Linked DNA regions of Salinivibrio kushneri. The protein of the gene in region 2 interacts with the protein of the main gene of each other region in a pairwise test. Links are inferred from orthologs where the notes say so. Each region holds a gene or a part of one and is shown on either strand. Other genes may lie near its edges. The genes, in order: kdsB and N8M53_RS13310.

What was found.
Region 1: the proteins of N8M53_RS13310 (region 2) and kdsB interact in binary tests that used the Escherichia coli proteins (3 or more experiments, as listed by UniProt). The link is inferred for Salinivibrio kushneri from one-to-one orthologs.

The regions. Positions count from the first base shown.
Region 1 is NZ_CP114588.1:1,499,132-1,508,842, forward strand. The notes cover bases 4,089-7,088. They hold kdsB (3-deoxy-manno-octulosonate cytidylyltransferase), read right to left. Parts: upstream 5,973-7,088; coding sequence 5,205-5,972; downstream 4,089-5,204. Other genes in these bases: cmoM (tRNA uridine 5-oxyacetic acid(34) methyltransferase CmoM), read right to left, coding at 4,089-4,232; elyC (envelope biogenesis factor ElyC), read left to right, coding at 4,348-5,121; N8M53_RS07075 (Trm112 family protein), read right to left, coding at 5,969-6,151. Also shown: chromosome partition protein MukB, read right to left, coding at 1-1,353; chromosome partition protein MukE, read right to left, coding at 1,350-2,081; chromosome partition protein MukF, read right to left, coding at 2,062-3,426; more of cmoM, read right to left, coding at 3,423-4,088; lipid A ABC transporter ATP-binding protein/permease MsbA, read right to left, coding at 7,159-8,913; N8M53_RS07090 (DNA internalization-related competence protein ComEC/Rec2), read right to left, coding at 8,957-9,711. UniProt on the Escherichia coli protein: Activates KDO (a required 8-carbon sugar) for incorporation into bacterial lipopolysaccharide in Gram-negative bacteria.
Region 2 is NZ_CP114589.1:81,010-90,671, forward strand. Bases 6,655-9,605 are described here. They hold N8M53_RS13310 (TetR/AcrR family transcriptional regulator), read left to right. Parts: upstream 6,655-7,802; coding sequence 7,803-8,408; downstream 8,409-9,605. Other genes in these bases: N8M53_RS13305 (DUF6916 family protein), read right to left, coding at 6,655-6,867; N8M53_RS13315 (iron-containing alcohol dehydrogenase), read left to right, coding at 8,600-9,605. Also shown: N(2)-acetyl-L-2,4-diaminobutanoate deacetylase DoeB, read left to right, coding at 1-409; N8M53_RS13280 (Lrp/AsnC family transcriptional regulator), read left to right, coding at 420-908; N8M53_RS13285 (NAD-dependent succinate-semialdehyde dehydrogenase), read left to right, coding at 1,174-2,733; N8M53_RS13290 (aspartate aminotransferase family protein), read left to right, coding at 2,766-4,169; N8M53_RS13295 (BCCT family transporter), read right to left, coding at 4,247-5,791; N8M53_RS13300 (hypothetical protein), read right to left, coding at 5,976-6,407; more of N8M53_RS13305, read right to left, coding at 6,568-6,654; more of N8M53_RS13315, read left to right, coding at 9,606-9,662. UniProt on the Escherichia coli protein: Involved in response to both electrophiles and reactive chlorine species (RCS). Represses the transcription of the nemRA-gloA operon by binding to the NemR box.

The DNA.
Region 1 (9,711 bases), on a different replicon or contig from region 2:
CTCTTGCGTTTTCAACGCGTGTAACCGTGTCGTGGCCTCGTCTGCACTGAGGGTCTCATCCTCAGTGAGACGGCGGGCGGTTTCTAGCGCACTAACCGCTTGTTGATATTGCAAAGACCGCGTTTGTTGCGTGTTGAGCGCTTGTTGATAGTCGGCAAGCTGGGTCTTCAGACTATCCACTTCCTCTTCACTCTGCGCCGCACGCAATTCAGCCTCAGCAAGCTGCTCTGTGGCCTCTTCCACCACCATGATTTGCTCTTCCAGCTTTTCAGAGAGCTCTAGTAAGTCTTCTTCATAACGCTGAATCTTTTCTTGTTGGCGCATCGCTGATTGCACCAACTGCAGATGATCGGCCGCCGCTTGGTGATCTTGCTCGAGGTGATCTTGTCCGGCTTCCAGCTCGGCTAATTCTGCTCGCATGGTTTCCGCATGCTGCTGCTTTTGCTGCAACGTCTGCTGTGCAGCGTTCAGTTCCGCCCGCAATGACAGCGCTTGCTCAAGCTTACTACGACGTTCATTAGCATGGCGCATATAGTCCGAGGCAACATAATGCGTCGCTTCGGTGATCAAATGCTTAAACAAATCACGGTCGCGCTGCGTCAGCTTGATCGCCTCTAGCGTCATACGGTTTTCTTTCAGCGCCACTTCCATATCTTGGAAAGCTTTTTTCACGCCACCGTTTTGCGGTAACAGATATTCACGCAACGATTTAGTGATCGCGCTTGAAATACCGCCGTAGAGTGACGCTTCAATCAATCGATAAAACTTGCCTCTATCTTGCTGGGTACGAAGCTTTTTCGGCAGCACACCAAATTCAAACATTTGCGCGTGATAGTCAGTGACCGAATTGAAGGCTTTAAAGTGCGCAGTCTCATACTCACCCGCCGCTTCTTTCACCTCGTTAAGCTGACGGACTCGCGCTTGGCCATTGCTCAAGGTTTCCACCAACACATCGGTCGGCGCCACCGATGACGGTAAGCCTTGTAGGATAAACGGTTTGATATCGACTTTTTTGTCGCGCCCCGCTACTTGTTGAAGACGCACCCCAAACAGCATCCGCTGTTGACGCGAATTCACCACATCTAACGCGGCATAACAGGCACCAGGCTGTAATTTACCATGCAAACCCTTATCACGAGACGCGCTCGAGCTCCCCGCCTCTGTGGTATTACGGAAGTGCAACAGGGTTTGGTCAGGGATCAACGAAGTGATAAAGGCCGCCATGGTAGTCGACTTACCCGCGCCGTTCCCGCCTGATAAGGTAGTAACAAGGGAGTCAATATCAAAGGTTCGTGCAAAAAAGCCGTTCCAGTTCACCATGGTGAGTGAGTGATACTTACCGCGCTGACTCATACTGTCGGCTCCTCCGTTGTCTCTTTGTCGGCATTGTCTGCGTCTTCATCCGAGTAGTCATCAAGCAAGCTTGATTGAATATGCGCTTGGCTATGCACCACGGCTTCCCCGTCACGAATCAGACGCAACTGGGCTTCTTGTGGATCGTCCCCGGTTCTTACATCGGCACCAAAGCGGAAAGTCGCTTCACTGACGCGGAATTTGCTTCCTTCACCGATGGGTAAAATCATCCCAAGACGACGCAAGCGTCGCAGCGAGGTTTTCACTTTGTCGAAAAGCTTTTCACGATCAAGATCTGAGCCCGTTGCACGATGCGTGACCAACTTCATCAATTTTTTCTCATCCGCCAACACCAGCAGCTCATCAAAGAGCTCTTGGGTGGTAAAGATCCCCTCTTGTGCCAAGCGCTCTGGGCTCAAGTACAAAAAGCAAAGCACTTTGCCAACCAGCATATCGAGTTCAGACAACACGCTGCGCCTGATTAAGCTGGTTGAGCGAGGACGAAGATAGAAAAAGCCCTCTGGGGCGCGCACGAGTTCAGCGTTATAACGCTGGTAAAAAATATTAAGCTCTTGCTCAAATTCCATCAGCAAGGCGTGGTTATCCAGATCGTCGCTGGCAATATGGCGGCCAGCACGCAATGCACTGTCCAACGCCGGGAACAAAGGGTTAGCAATGGCTTTGGCCAGCCCTTCTGGCATTGGCTGTTCAGTATTTATCGATGACATTCGCTTGTACCTTAGCTCCGAAGTCGTTAATCGCCTGCCAATCAGGCTGAATCGCGTTGAGATCAGATTGGGAGTAGCCCATCCGAACCGCTTGGTTAATCACTAAGCGCGCGAGATCAAAATGGCGAGCTTGTGGATGCTCGGCTAAGTAATCTTTCAGAACACGACCTAAGTCGATCGCTTGTCCGGTTTCTCGATGGCGGTTGAGCATCTGTGACACTTTCTGCGAAAGGCCATCGTCAACCACACTTAATTGTTCAAACGCCACCTCTTCTGGCATCTCTCCTGTGACTTCATCGTCACGTAACACCAACGCTTCATCTCGCGTATCACGCAGTCGCTCAGCATCGGCATAGGTTAAAAACCATGACGCGTCAAAGTAGTCTGATACCGACTGACGTAAACGCTGGCTGAATGCACGGTTTTTATCCATATCAATCGCGGTGCGAATAAATTTATGCACATGGCGGTCGTATCCTATCCATAGGTCGATCGCTTGCTGTCCCCAGTTCACGATACGGTCTAGCTTCATTTGCAAGCTGTATACCATGCTATCGACGAAGTCGAGGTCATCACGGCCCCGAACCACCTCTTGGATCTCCAGCAGCTGGCTTTGAAGCTCATCCCCCGCGGCCTGAAGTGTTTCTTGCAACTCTTGCAGGGTGCTCGAGGTTTCGTTGAGCAAATATTCACAGTTGGCGATTGCGGCTTGCCAATCTTGGGTCAGTAGCGCGGCAATGTCTTCTTTGACCTGTTGCTGCTGCTCATCCATTACGCGCTGATTAAGATCGATGCGGTCAAAAATCTCGGCGACCGAGTACTTCAACACGCCATAAACATTATGGCGCCAAAAAGTGGCATCACCGTCCTGTTCAGCGGCGCGACGCGCCTTGGCGATTTCATCGGCCACCATGGATAGCTGCACTGAAAGCTTCAAGGTCGAGTACTCACGGTGACGGGCGTAATAATCCGCAATCCCCAACGCCAACGGCGTGAGACGGTAAATGCTGTCACCATCAGTCATTTCACTGGTAAACCGACTTAGCAGTCTCGCTTGTACCATTTCGTTGATGGCATTGTTGGCGCGGAAGGCAACATTGCCAAGACTGCCCCCTTCATCACTTGTAAACTGCTCGCTAACCAACCGAAAAACGTCCACGAGCTCGTGTTCACTCAATTCGTCTTCTAATCTTTCCTGGCTCATCACCGCCATCGCCAGCAAAAATGCCAAGCGCTCTGGCGGCAGGTTTAACCCCAAGCCACTTTGTTTTACCCAACTGACCAACTCAGGTACTGTCTGAGCGTCGTCTGCCCAATGCTGGGAAGACTGAGCCTGATCACTCATCCGTTGTCCTTGTTTTCATCTTGATTGCGTGGGGCATGATGTTGGCCCCAGACATGAATATATCGCCCAAGAGACACAAACGGCTCTTGGCGGCAAAGCTGCTGCTCTAATGCAATAACTTGCTCAAAGGTAAAATCACCAATATTGGTATCACGCATATAATCGTGAAAGGTGCGCACGCCTGTTTTACCTTTGAGGGTAATGTCACTGTCTTGCATCCATCGATACACGCTCTCTGGTTGCAAGCCTTTAGGTGGCTGAAGTTTAAACCGCTTGCGATGCGGCATGCCTTCCTCAACATGCGTGAGGTTACCGCACACGAGGTTCTTAAATAGCAACCCAGTTTGGTTATAGAACATCACCGATGCAATTCCGCCCGGTCGCAAGTGCTTGAGCAAGTCTTTCAACACCTGCTCTGGTTCGGCGGTCCACTCCAGTACCGCATGAAATAAAATCACATCCGGTGGATCACTCAAATGGTCGCCAATCGTCTGCACCGACGAATGAACCAGCTGATACTGCGCAAGTAAGCCCCGTTGTTCAATCTCCTGACGGGCTAAGTCGAGCATTTGCGAAGAAAGATCACATAAAGTGACCCTGTGACCACGGGCTGCCAAGTGCTGGGATATAGGGGCAACCCCACCGCCAGCATCTAAAATATGCAGTGTCTGCTCAGGCGGGAAACATTGCAGGATCTGCTCGATGTCCTGCCAAACAACCGCTTGGCGGATTTCGCCTTTGCCCGATCCATAAATGTTTTTAACAAATTTGTGGGCAATGTCGTCGAAATTTTTATCCTCAGTCACAATGGCATTCGTTATCATTGAGTGGTAGAAAGGCATATTCTGTCACAAGCCTTACGTTAATAAAGGTTTATGGCACTATTTGTGCCTCGTTTGACTATATTTCGGGCGACATTGCATGTTTGAATTAAAAAAACTTATCTCAACCTTGATAATGCCCTTGCCCGCGCTGTTGTTGTTGGGTCTTTTCGGGCTATGCCTGCTTTGGTTCTCTCAGCGTAAAAGGCTGGCATCTTTTGTTATCTTCGTTGCGTTTGCTGGGATTTTTCTCACTTCGTTTCAACCGGTCGCCTCAGGGCTCCTTCGTCCACTTGAGCGTCAATACACCGCGTTTCTCCCTACGGAAAAGCCGGTGGACTTTGTCATGGTACTGGGCAACAGTCATGTGGTAGATGACGCCATCCCCCCAACCTCTGAGCTTTCTCGTGCGGCGTTGATGCGCTTAGCAGAAGGCATCCGTATTCACCGTATGTACCCCACCTCCAAGCTGATTTTGTCAGGCTATGATCATGGTTATGAAGTCAGCCATGCGCGTATGTTGGCACGTGTCGCGATGGCATTGGGTGTCAATAAAAACAGTATCCTGTTACTTGAAACCGCCAAGGATACGTGGGAGGAAGCCTATCAAGCCGCATCGGTAGTCGGGAGTAGTAACCTGGTGCTCGTCACATCCGCAGCACACATGGATCGCGCGGTTTATGAGTTTCAAAGCGCTGGACTCGACCCCATCCCAGCTCCCACTAACTTCATGGCGCAGAAGCAAATTAAGCAACCATGGATAAAATACGGTCCACGTGCGCAATACCTCGAGCAATTCGAACGCTATTGGCACGAGCGATTGGGACAAGCGTGGCAACGGCTTCGTGACTTTATCGCTCAGCCAACTGATTAAGCTCACCAAAGCGTCAACCATCAAAAAGCCGCGATTGATTCGCGGCTTTTTTATTATTACTCACAGTAGGCATAAAACCACGTCTATATGTCGCCATCTGCGGCTAAGTAGGCGCGAACAGCGTCTAAGTCTGCTTGAGTATCGACGCCATGAGGGGGCGTCTGTGTAGCAACCGCAACATGGATCTTCTCGCCATGCCATAACACACGCAGTTGCTCCAACGATTCAATTTTTTCCAACGGGCTCGGCGTCCAGTGGATGTAACGGCTGATAAATCCTGCACGATAGCCGTAAATACCAATATGGCGCAGCAACGCCTGCGGAATGTCAGGTGATTCAGCCTCGAAATGATCGCGATCCCAAGGGATGGTGGCGCGACTAAAATACAGGGCAAACCCTTTTTGATCCGTCACGACTTTGACCACATTGGGGTTGAACACTTGCTCTTTGTCATCGATGACAACGGCCAATGTTGCCATCGGTGCTTGATCATTCTGGCTGAGGTTCTCTGCCACTTGACCAATCACCGCAGCGGGGATCAACGGTTCATCACCTTGCACATTGACGATAATATCGTCATCGGCAAAGCCATAGCGTTCAACAACCTCGGCCAAGCGCTCAGTGCCAGACTCATGGTCGGCACGTGTTAAACACACCTCACCGCCAAACGCCCGTACCGCCGTTTCAATACGCTGGTCGTCGGTGGCAACAATCACCTGACTGGCACCCGCCGCTTGGGCGCGCTCGTACACATGTTGGATCATCGGCTTACCAGCGATATCAGCCAACGGTTTACCCGGCAAGCGGCTTGAGCCAAACCGCGCCGGGATCACCACATAAAACGGGCTCATCCCTGGACCTCTTCCAATGACATATCGCGAGCTTCTGATTCAAGCAGCACGGGAATACCATCGATGATGGGGTAAGCAACACGATCAAATTTACAAACTAACTCATTGTTATCACGTTGATAATAGAGTTTTCCCTGGCATGATGGGCAGGCCACAATTTCAAGCAGGCGGTGATCCATAGCGTTCCTTTATTCTTTATTCGCGTTTGTGTGCAAACGTTCGATCTTAGTTAATACGGCCTGAGCCGCCTCGTCAGGCAGCCGCGCCTCTACCGGCAAATACCACCAGTTATCTTGGGCGATCCCTTGGTATTTTACCGCATCTTTTTCTGTCATCAGCAAATGTTGCCCCTTCTTGCTCAACCTGTCCAGCTCGTCAGCGCTGAGGGTTTGATGATCGTTAATCCCTTGGCTATGCACAGGTGTCACACCCATTTGCTGTAAGGTGTTAAAAAAGCGTGGTGGGTGGCCAATCCCTGCTACCGCCACCACTTGCGGTAGCATTGAAGCTTGACAGCGTTGTCCCGTGCGCAGGTTAACCGCCAAGCCAGCCACCAGGTGCATTCCCCATTCTTGGCCTTGTGGAGTCCCACCATTGGTGACCAACATATCGACGCTCTCAAGCCTATCGAGTGATTCGCGCAACGGCCCCAATGGCAGGTAATGACCATTACCAAACCGACGCTGACCATCAATGATCACGATTTCGATGTCTCTATCCAGCCGATAATGTTGGAGACCATCATCAGTGACCACAATATCAACACCTTCTTGAAGGACGCGCTTAACCGCCTCGCTACGGTTGGGGTCAACACAAACCGGCACCTGAGTACGACGTGCAATTAATACTGGTTCGTCTCCCGCCGTGCGCGGTGGCGTGGTTTGGCTGAGTAATAGTGGATATTGCTCGGATTTGCCGCCATACCCGCGTGACACCACCCCTGGTCGGTAGCCATGCGCTTTTAGTTGTTCTACCAACCAAATCACAAACGGGGTTTTACCGTTGCCGCCAACCATGATGTTCCCCACCACGATTACCGGTACAGGGGCTGAATAGCGCTGTATTTTGCCGCGTAAATATTGACGACGGCGATGGCGCGCAACGAGGCCAAATAACGCACTAAGCGGCCTTAATAAGGCCGACCATAGCGGGCGTTGATGACCAAACCACAGTTGCTCTAACATCCTCAGTCACCAAACTGGATACGGTGAAGTTGTGCATAAGCGCCATCACGTTCAAGTAGTGCTTGATGACTACCACGCTCGACGATCTCACCTTCGTCGACAACCAGAATCTGATCGGCATCTTCAATGGTCGACAACCGGTGTGCAATCACTAACACCGTACGGTCTTTTTGCAGCTCATCCAATGCCGCCTGAATCGCACGCTCAGACTCGGTATCCAGTGCCGACGTTGCTTCATCCAGGATCAAAACTGGCGCGTTACGTAGCAAGGCGCGCGCAATGGCCAAGCGCTGACGCTGTCCGCCTGACAAGCTCACCCCGTTTTCACCAATCATGGTGTCATAGCCATGGTCAAGCTCTCGAATAAAGTCATCAGCGTAGGCAAGCTTGGCGGCATGCTCTATTTGCTCACGGCTGTATTTATGTTCTGCGGCATACGCGATGTTATTCGCCACCGTGTCATTAAACAGGTGAACGTTTTGCGACACCACCGCGACATGCTGGCGCAAATTACCCAGCGTATAGTCCTCAATCGGTACGCCATCGAGCGTAATCACGCCACTGTCAAGTTCATAAAAACGGGTTAACAAGTTGGCAATGGTACTTTTTCCTGACCCTGAGCGTCCCACCAGCGCTAGGGTTTGACCCGCGGGCAGCTCAAAGCTGACATGGTTGAGTGCCGGTGCGTCGCGAGTGGGGTAAGTAAAGACCACATTATCGACCTGAATATCGCCATTGACCTGCTCAACCTCATGCGTCCCGGTGTCTTTCTCGGTCTCAAGCTCCATCAGGTTAAATAAGCTATGGCAAGCCGCCATCCCGCGTTGGAATTGCGAGGTGACGTTGGTCAAAGATTTAAGTGGGCGCATCAGACCAAACATGGCACCAAACACCACCGCAAAGGTACCTGCAGTTAGCTCAGAGCGGATCGCCTCGGTGTTGGCCAAAATCAACACCACCACCAATGCCATTGACGCAATTAACTGGATCACTGGGTTGGCAATCGCTTGTGCAGACACCAGCTTCATGGTCTGCTGACGCATACGGTTACTGACTTTCTCAAAACGCGTTTTTTCAACGTCTTGTCCACCGTAGCTAAGCACCACTTTGTGCCCCTTAAGCATTTGCTCGGCGGAGCTAGTCACCGACCCCATTGCATCTTGCATATTGGAAGAAATGCGACGGAAGCGCTTAGAGACGATGCGAATAGAAATCGCGACCACCGGCGCAATCACCAGAAGAATGGCGGAGAGCTGCCAGCTTGACCAAAACATCAACGCCATCAAACCGATGATGGATGCCCCTTCGCGCACCAAACTGACCAAGGCGCTACTGGTCGCTGACGCCACTTGTTCTGAGTCATACGTAATCCGAGAAAGCAGTGCCCCCGACGACTCTTGATCAAAAAAGCTGACGGGCATTTTCATAAAGTGATTGAACATCCGGCGGCGCATGGTCATCACCACATGACCCGATACCCAAGATAAGCAATAAGCGGACACAAAGCTCGACAAGCCACGTATCACCATGAGTGCGACCAAATAGACAGGCATCCATTTGAGGAAATCGCCTTTGACATCGTCATAGGTAAAGCCTTGATCAAGCAACGGCTTCAGCATTGAGAGCATCAGGGTGTCACTGGCGGCATTAATCACCAACGCAATAATGGCAACAATGAGGCCTACTTTATAGTTAGCAATGTAGGGCCATAGCTGCTTAAACGTCTGCCAGGTCGTTTTATCTTGATATTCGCTCATTAAAATCGTTTAGATGTGTTAAACAGACGGGCATTCTACTCTTTTACAAGTCTGCGTCCAAATATACTGGCCGACGTTTAAACATCTGACGATACCAATAATCGCTGCGGTCCTGCCGCCAACGTGTTAACTGCCAACCAGAGCCGACGTCCTGCCAACGCACTTGGCCATTCGCGGCCGTATCAAGCCAGGTAATACCAGCGTTTTGATAAGCCAACGTCACCGCTTGTGACGGAAGCTGCCATGGGTTGAGAAGCCCTGTTGACGCCACGCCCCAAATAGGGTCAACGGCGCGAATAAACGCTGAGGAAGACGAAGACGCACTACCATGATGGGGCACTAAGATGATGTCACTATTAAGTGCCTGTTTGTCAGTCAGAGAGGCCAACAAATCAGCCTCCCCACTCGCTTCTATATCGCCCGTGAGCAACACGCTACGCCCATCGCCAGACACCCGGATCACACAGGAGTCATCATTATCAGCACGCGACTTTTTTGCTGGCGGCCAGAGTACCGAAAAGGTAAGTCCTTGCCAGCGCCAACGCTCTCCGGCCACACAGGCTTGATACCCATCGCGACGCTCACTGGCGCGTCGCCACTGTGGTGAATAAGTAGCAGAAATAAATTCAGCGCCACCATCATGGTCACTGTCACCATGGCTAAGAATCAGGCCATCTAACTGCCTGACTTGCCGATGGGTCAGAATCGGTGCGATAACCGCCTGAGCAATGCCACCCACCTGCCAGCGGTTGCCCGTGTCATAGAGCACCGCACGGTTATTCTTACTGATCAATACAG
Region 2 (9,662 bases):
GGCGGTAGAGCAACAAGGTAAGATTTTTGTCACCACAGAGCTTGGCGGCGGCGGCACCAGCACACCAGACTCTATCGCCATTACCCAGCGCGGAATTCATAACTTTTTAGTGTTTTCGGGCATTCTACAAAACGATTATCGCCACCCACCGGCTGCGCCCGTCAAGCTCGAGCTACCCGATAAACACTGCTATGTGCAAAGTGAACATGCGGGCATCATTGAGTTCTGTGTACACTTGGGCGATACCATCAAAAAAGGCGATTTGATTGGTAAAGTGCATAATATCGAGCGCACTGGCACCGAACCCGTTCCCTACTATGCCGAACGCGATGGCATTTTATTGGCCAAACGTCACTTGGGACGGATCTATATCGGCGATACCTTTGCGGTGATTGCCGAACCTGTTTAGCGGAGGGGCCATGAAGCTGGATAAATTCGATATCAAAATCTTGCAGATCTTGCAGCAAGATGGCCGAATCACCAAATCCAACCTTGCACAGGCCATCAACCTGTCTGTGAGCCCTTGTTGGGAGCGAGTAAAACGGCTCGAGCAAGCAGGTGTCATCGAAGGCTATGGCGCCCGTATCAACCCAGATGCGGTGGTCAAACTTAACACTGTGCTGGTCGAGATCACCCTTGGCCAGCATGATGTTAACAGCTTTCAACGTTTCGAACGTGCCATGCAGCACTGCGACGATGTCAAGGAGTGCTGGGCTACAGGCGGCGGGATTGATTATATCGTTCGCCTTGGTGTCACTGATATCGACTATTATCAACGTCTGATTGATAGCTGGTTGACCGATGACCTTGGCATCAAACAGTACTACACCTATATCGTCACCAAACAGGTGAAGCGGCCGGCCCTCACCTTACCGCTTGAAACACCAGATGTTGCTGCTAATGGTTAAAACAAAGTTATCCTTGCTGTTGAGTGCTCAATGACGCTCACGCATGAGTCGTTAACCTCTTAGCAAAACCTGCTCACCTGTTACACTATGATGCCAGGTGCCCGTTTCTCTCATGACCAGAAAATTTTCTTCTGTTATTGCATGGTTTCAGAAAAAATTTCGTTAATCCCTCATCTGAACAAAAAACCTCTTTTTTGCTGATTGCATACATTAACAGTATGCAAACGCTGATAGGCAGCGTGGCGGTTTTGAATCAGGAGGGAGTATGACCGTATTCCAATCACGCGATCTTCACTACTCGGGAAGCGCAGCCAATGCATTGCGCCACGATGTCGCCGGCAAAGCCAGTTCCGACGTGCTTGCCTACCTCGACGATCAGCGTCTTTTTCGCCAGCTCGCCTATTGCAACGGCAAATGGGTTAATGGCGATTCAGATACACCGGTGCTCAACCCAGCAACGGGCGAAGTGCTCGGCTACACCGCATCACTCAATGCTGCGCAAATCAATCAAACCATTGATGACGCCGACACCGCTTTCCATCTGTGGCGTGCCGAGTCCGCCGAAACGCGCGCCAAGCTGTTGATGAAATGGCATGACCTCATCATGGAAAACCAACACGATCTCGCGCATTTGATGGTGCTCGAGCAAGGCAAAACGCTGCGCGACGCCGAGGGGGAGGTAGAGTATGGTGCCTCGTTCATTCACTGGTTTGCCGAAGAGGCTAAACGTGCCTATGGCGAAACCATGCCCAGTCATATTCCCAACGCCCACCTAGCGACATTGCGTGAGCCCATAGGGGTGGCGGCGTTAATCACGCCATGGAATTTCCCTAACGCGATGATCACCCGTAAGGCAGCAGCAGCACTCGCGATTGGCTGTAGTGTGATCGTCAAGCCCGCAGAAGAAACGCCCTTTTCTGCGCTGGCGTTGGCGGAGCTCGCCGAACGTGCTGGGATCCCTGCCGGTGTCTTTAACGTGATTATGGGCGACGCGCCCATGGTCTCTACTCAGCTTTGTCAAAGTGACAAAGTCAAAGCGCTGAGCTTTACCGGCTCAACACGTGTGGGCCGCTTATTGCTCGAGCAAAGCGCGCAAACCGTGAAAAAGTGTGCCATGGAGCTTGGCGGCAATGCGCCCTTCATTGTGCTGCCTGATATGGATATTCAACAAGCGGCGCGCGCCGCCATTGATGCCAAGTTTCAAACATCGGGACAAGATTGTTTGGCCGCCAACAAAATTTTAGTGCCGCGCGACAAGCATCAAGCGTTTGTCGATGCCTTCGCGGCGTTAATGGATGAACTTGAAGTGGGTAATGGTTTGCTGCCCAGCACCGATATCGGCCCATTGATTTCATCTCGTGCCGTGGATAAAGCACAAGCGATTGTCGATGATGCCATCGCCAAAGGGGCAACCGTAGTAGGCGGTAAGCTCAACCCCAACCTAGGCGAAAACTTCTTTGCCCCTACGCTTATCACCAAGGTGACACCCGATATGTTGGTGTACCAAGAAGAAAACTTTTGCCCCGTAGCGGGCGTGATTGCCTACGATACCTTGGACGAGGCGATTGCGATGGGCAACGATACCGAGTACGGACTATCAGCCTATGTCTACGGCAATGATATTCGTGATATTTGGCGCTGCCTGCGCGGCCTTGAGGTCGGCATGGTCAGTGTCAACTCAGTGAAGATTTCCGGCCACCCTATTCCCTTTGGTGGCGTCAAACAGTCGGGCTTGGGCCGTGAAGGAAGCCGCTATGGCATCGACGAATTTAGTGAAATCAAATACTACTGTTTAGGTGGCTTGCCCACGGTGAGCGGCAGCTAATTCAGGTTTGCTGACGGATAAGGAGACTGATCATGCGTCCAGAAACAAAAGCCTTGTTGGAAAAAGACAGAAACACCGTATTCCACGCCTCAACGCACTTAAAGCAGTATGCGCATGGAGAGATGCCAGGGCGAGTGATTGAAACAGGTAAAGGCATTCGTATTACCGACTCAGAGGGGATTGAGCTAATTGATGGCTTCGCTGGCCTCTATTGCGTCAACATCGGCTATGGCCGTGAAGAAATGGCCGACGCCATTTATGAGCAAGCGAAAAAGCTCGCGTATTACCACACCTATGTTGGCCACACCAACGAAGCGCTGGTGACGCTGTCGGAGCGCCTGATCAACATGGCACCCGGCATGAGTAAAGTCTATTACGGTATGTCAGGCAGTGACGCCAATGAGTCACAGCTCAAAATTGTATGGTATTACAACAATGCGCGGGGCAAACCTGAGAAGAAGAAAATCATCTCACGAGATCGAGGGTATCACGGCTCCAGTGTGGCATCAGGGTCACTCACGGGCTTACCCTTGTTCCATGCACACTTTGATCTGCCCATTGAGCGCATCAAACATACCATGGCTCCCTACTATTATCGCCGTGAAGACAGCGGCATGACCGAGCCTGAATTCGCACAACACTGTGCGGATGAACTGGAGAAAATGATCCTCGCAGAGGGGCCAGATACGGTTGCAGCGATGATTGCCGAACCGGTACTCGGCACCGGTGGCATTGTGCCGCCCCCCGAGGGTTACTGGGCGGCGATTCGCAAAGTGTTGGATAAGTATGATGTCTTGTTGATCGCCGATGAAGTGGTGTGCGGCTTTGGCCGTATTGGGAGTGATTTTGGCTCTATCTACTACGACATGAAGCCTGATCTGATTACCGTTGCCAAAGGGTTAACCTCGGCCTATCAACCACTCTCTGGGGTGATGATCGGTCACCGGGTATGGGATGTTTTGGAAGACGGTACCGATGCGTGGGGCGCGATTGGTCATGGTTACACCTACTCTGGCCACCCACTGGGTGCAGCGGCAGCGCTGTGTAACCTCGATATCATCGAGCGCGAAAACCTCACCCAAAACGCCGCGACCACGGGTGAATATCTACAAATGAAAATGAAAGCCGCTTTTGCTAACCACCCGTTGATTGGTGACAGCCGTGGGGTGGGTTTGCTCCATGCTCTCGAGTTTTCGCCTGATCGCGCCAACCGCAGCCACTTTGACCCCAGTCTAAAAGTGGGCCCACAAGTGGCCGCTGCCTGTATGGAGCAAGGCTTGATCGCTCGTGCGATGCCACATGGCGATATTCTAGGTTTCGCCCCACCCTTGGTGGTCACCCCCAATGAAGTGGATGAAATTGTCGCCAAGGCACAAGTCGCCGTCGATAAGGTGATGGATAAACTCGTCACCAGCGGACAGTGGCAGCCCAAATAACGCGATGATCCCTATCCAATAAGCAAAAAAAAGCGCCGATAACTCGGCGCTTTTCTCATTAACAGACTCAGGTCTTACTAGCTGGCAATCGCCGGCTGTAACGCCAAGTTCGCTTCTTTCTCTTGCTGCATTCGCATCACCGCAATCGGGCCGGTGATAAAGGTAAAGGCAATCAAGAAAGACACAGGCACTGCAGTGATCACGATAAACGACTGCAAAGCGTTCAAGCCACCATCGCCGGCAAGCAGAAGCACACCGGCCACAACGCCCATCACAATCGCCCAGAACAGACGATGACGGCGAGTTGGCTGGTTGTCACCTGATACGGCCATCGCGATAGAATACGCCATTGAGTCACCCGTGGTCGCCACGAAGGTGGTGGTCAGCAGCATAAAGGCTGGGATCAGAACCACGCTGTAAGGCAGCTGTGACAAGGACGCAATCAAGATCGCAGGCAAACCCGCATCCGCCATTGGGCCAGAGATGCTGCCAGGCGATTGCAACTCATAAAAGATACCCGTACCGCCTAGTACCGAGAACCAGAAGTTAGTCGCAATCGGCGCACAAATCGCAACGGCGAAGATCAGCTCACGAATCGAGCGGCCTTTCGAGATGCGTGCAATAAAGATCGCCATCATCGGCGCGAAACCAATAAACCAACCCCAGAAGAACCAGGTCCACCATGCATTCCAGCTACCGTTATCGGTATTCAGTGCTAGCGTATGCATATTGCTGAGGTAGTAGCTAAAGCCTGAGCCAAACTGCTCAAAGATAAAGCCTGTTGGACCCAGCACAATCACCACGCCCAACAACACGGCTGCACCAATCACATTCATGCGGCTCAGCCATTGCAGACCTTTATCCATCCCGGTAAACGCGGAGATAGAGTAAATCGCCACGACTGCAGCCAAAATCAGCATCTGCATTGGCATGGTGTTTTCGATACCCACAAAGCTTTCCAAGCTATAGCCAAGCTGGGTGGCCAAAAAGCCAATCGGGCCGATGGTACCCGCTGCGACTGCAATGATAGAGCAGGCATCAATCACAGAGCCTAACCAGTGGTTTTCTAGCTTGTCGCCGAGCAACGGATACAGCAACGCACGAGGGCGCAGGCGTACACCCGCCTGGTGGTGAGCATACATAAGCACGATGGTCGCCAAAGTACCTAACACTGCCCAGGCTAGAAAGCCCCAGTGGAAAAAGCTTTGGCTTAACGCGGGAGCAACGGTATCCATCACACCCGCTTCCATGTCACCCAACGCCGGCGGCGGGGTCATGAAGTGATAAATAGGTTCCGCGGCTGACCAGAAAACACCACCACCCGCAAGCAGGGTGCACATGATCATCGCAACCCAACGGAAACGACTCATCGAGACAGTATCCGTGGCGCCAAGTTTTAATTTACCAAATTTACTGCCGCCAATAGCAAGCGCCAGTACAAAATTGATCACCATCAACCACTGCCACCAGTAACCAAAAAGGTTGGCAGACTCAGAAAATAGAGACTGGATAACAGAAGAGAAGTGTTTCAGGTCAAACAAGGCAAAGGCAAGGAAGACAGCAACAAAGCCGATAGTAAATACGGCAACGAGACGGTCATTATTTTGTGTAGATTTAAGCATTAGTTCGCTCACAATGTGTGTGAGGGAGGGGACTCTATCAGCGTGGCGAATGAATGACCAGAACAAATTGTTACAGTCAAAGAAGGGAAAAACGTGACAAGTATCACCTATTCAGCCATGGCGGGGGCTAAATAGGAATATGACACTTTTATTAACTGGATATAATTTACCCAACACTGTCTCGTTACGCTGGCTCTTTGGGAGGCTCTGCCTTTTTAGCCTTACCCGTTTCGAGCACTTTTTTATGCAACACCACGGTGGCGCGATACAGTTTAGGGTGGACCTGTGACTCGCCTTTTTTTGCACGATTACACGCCGAAATCACTGCCGCCGTTATGCAAGCGGCCACTTTCAGCTGTCCAAGCTGATAGGCATAGTTAGCAACTTTAATCGCCATAAAAATCGATTGGTCGCTGTATTTGTAATTACGGGCGGCGAATTTCTCAAAGCGGAGAAAGTCTTTGTGATAACCCTTGAGAATACGATCAACGTGGCGATCGTAATATTTTTTATACTTGGCGTAGCTCCCTTTGGGATTGCTCGCCATGATGTCTCTCACCCAGACAAACGATTGCAGCTGTTCCTTTTCAAATAAGCCACTCAGCCAGGCAAACATATGACCTCCCTACTGCTAGCTTAGCGGTCTTATTCTACTCAATTTCCGTGACTAATCTATGAAAAGGCGAAAGTAACTCATTGACTGGCGGTTATTTAATCAGCATTGGCCGCTAACTATTATAATGCCTAATGGGCAACAGAGAGCGACCAAAGAAAGATCAGGCTTGCGTGTTGATGTTAATGGTATAGGTGGCATCCCCGACGGGGAGCATATGTAGAATCTGCTCTCCAAGCGCGGGATGGGTAAGCAGGTAATTTCCTTGCGGAAAGCGGGTGTCTTCCGGCCCTTTCAACACCAGGCTGAAATTTTCTACCGTGTGCCCGCCCACCTCATCACCGTGGCCAGGATGGGTGTCGACACGCGCCAGCGTCATTGCATATTCCGTATCCGTTCCATCAATGAGCGTGATCGTTTCATCAATCAATTCATTGACATGCTGGAAAGATAGTACATTCATCGTCCCTCCCGCGCCCCTCTTTGGGTCAGTGCGCTTGTTAAAGCTTTACCGATAAGATTAGACGAAAAATTCGACAATGCACAATGGCTTAGTGATTTTTTCAATCGCTTAGAACAACAAAAGGCAACCGATCGGTTGCCTTACCCACGCTTGATTACGCTGACCCAGCTGCTTTAACTTGACGGGTCTTATTGGACTTTGTTTTGTAGTAATACCACAAACGTCTGCTTTTGTTGTTCATCGAACACCTCTCTATCAGATTAATGAACGATATTGATGACAAGCGCCGAATGCGGCGCCAATTCATAGTCTTATATTATTTCGATCCGGAAAGCAAATTCGATCACCGTCAAGCAGCCAATTGGCGGTTCGTGATTCCAAAAGATAATGAGCAAGCGTCGAGCCCATGGCAAAAGGGAGTGGGTACACATTCAGCGATCAGCCGGTTCAGGGTGTTACATGCGCATTCAAATACGTCAGCGCTAGACCCACAAAAGAGAAAGCCGCTCGGCTGAGCGGCTTCTAGATCCATTTCCTGTTGGTTGTTGGTCAATGAACATGTTTCTTACATTGCCCCGCGTGCTCACTACGTTGAGCGTCCTTACCGCATGGTCTTGTGTTAATTGCCTGGCTGGCGGCTAACAAGGTGTCGTCATGGGCGCCTGACATTAACGGGGTCTTAACGCATTATGTGGCGCGTCACTGCGCGCTAATCATCTACCAAATTGTGTGTCAGCTCGGCTGACACTTTCAGTAAAGCACACTTTTGACACTGTGCCATGGCGTGCCGTTCAAATTGTGAACAGAGTAATAAATCTGACATAAACTGGGATTTCGCACAGCATACCGGCCTGATTTATGCCACGGAACTACAGCAAGACAAAAAATTCTTGCACCACTAGACGACCGGTCTAATTTTAATTATGCTACCCCACATGAAATCGAGCAGCACCCAAGAAACCAGCACTCACAACGCGACCCACCAACACTTGTTGGAAACGGGCGTGAGCGTGATGGCGCAATTTGGCTTTAGCGGCGTCGGCCTTAGCGCAATACTAAAACAAGCCGGCGTGCCCAAGGGGTCTTTTTACCACTACTTTGCGTCGAAAGAACAATTCGGCCAAGCGGTGTTAGACCACTATTTTGCTGGCTACATCGCCGATGTAAATCGCCTGCTGACTGATAAGGCACTCTCGCCAATTGTGCGAGTGCACAACTACTTTAGCCGTTGGCAAGCACAGTATTGCAGCTTAGATCCGGTGCAGACTTGCTTAGTGGTAAAGCTGAGTGCAGAAGTGGCTGATTTATCCGAGCCTATGCGGCTGGCACTGCGCGATGGTACCGATCAGCTGATTGGCTGCTTGGCGAATACCCTCGCCCAAGACAGTGATAAGTTTGATAACCAAGCTGCACTGACCACCGCGACAACCTTATATCAATTATGGTTAGGCGCAAGCTTACTGACCAAACTGCATCGTAACGACAGTCATCTCGCGCAAGCGATGACCATCACCGAAGAAAAGCTTGGACTGATCGATTAATCCTGTTGTGCTCTACCCAGCACGGCAGTAAGCAATAAATAACCGTTGATGCATAGCGGCGACATAGATTATCGCCCCACCACTAACTCGAAACCCGCCAAGGCGGGTTTTTAACCGGCACCAACTAGACGACCGGTCTAATTTAAATAAACGCTTGATACCATCAAGCACAATAAAAGGAAGGATGAGCAATGAACAACTTTGAGTTCTACAATCCCACACGTATCGTTTTTGGCGAAGGTAAGATTGCCGAGCTGGATCGGCTCATCCCGGCCGATGCAAAAGTGTTGATTCTTTTCGGCGGCCAAAGTGCACGTAAAACCGGCACCTTGGATGAAGTCGAACAAGCGCTGGGGCAACGTCAATTTGGCCTGTTTGGCGGCATTGAACCCAACCCGCGCTATGAGACCTTGATGAAGGCAGTCGAAAAAGTCGGCGCTGAAGGTTATGACTACCTCCTCGCCGTGGGCGGCGGCTCAGTGATCGATGGCACCAAATTCGTTGCCGCGGCCGCGAAATATGACGGCGACGCATGGGACATCCTCACCAGCATGGGCGGAAAAGTGGAAGCAGCGCTGCCATTTGGTACCGTGCTCACCTTGCCGGCAACCGGCTCTGAGATGAACAAAGGCTCGGTGGTTACCCGTGAGTCGATGCAAGCCAAACTGCCGTTTATGAGCGAGCTGGTGTTCCCGCAGTTCTCAGTGTTGGATCCGGTGAAAACCTACACCCTACCGATCCGACAAGTGGGGAACGGTGCGGTCGATGCGTTTGTTCACGTGGTTGAGCAATACCTCACCTATCCGGCCAATGCGCCGGTACAAGACCGCTTCGCCGAAGGCCTGCTACAAACCTTGGTTGAGCTGGGCCCACAAGCGCTGGAAACACCAGAAGATTACAATGTGCGTGCAAGTCTGATGTGGACAGCCACCTTGGCACTGAACGGGCTGATTGGCGTGGGTGTCCCGCAAGATTGGTCAACCCACATGCTTGGTCACGAGCTTACAGCCCAACATGGCTTAGACCACGCCCAAACCCTTGCCGTGGTACTGCCTGCAATGCTCAATGAGAAGTTTGAGCAAAAACAGGCTAAGCTCGCACAATTTGCTGAACGTGTTTGGCATATTGACCAAGGCAGCGACGCCGAAAAAGCGCAACAAGCGATTGAGAAAACGCGCGACTTTTTCGAGCGCATGAACGTGAAAACGCGCATGAGCGATTACGATCTGGATGAAACCGCGATTGAGCCCTTGA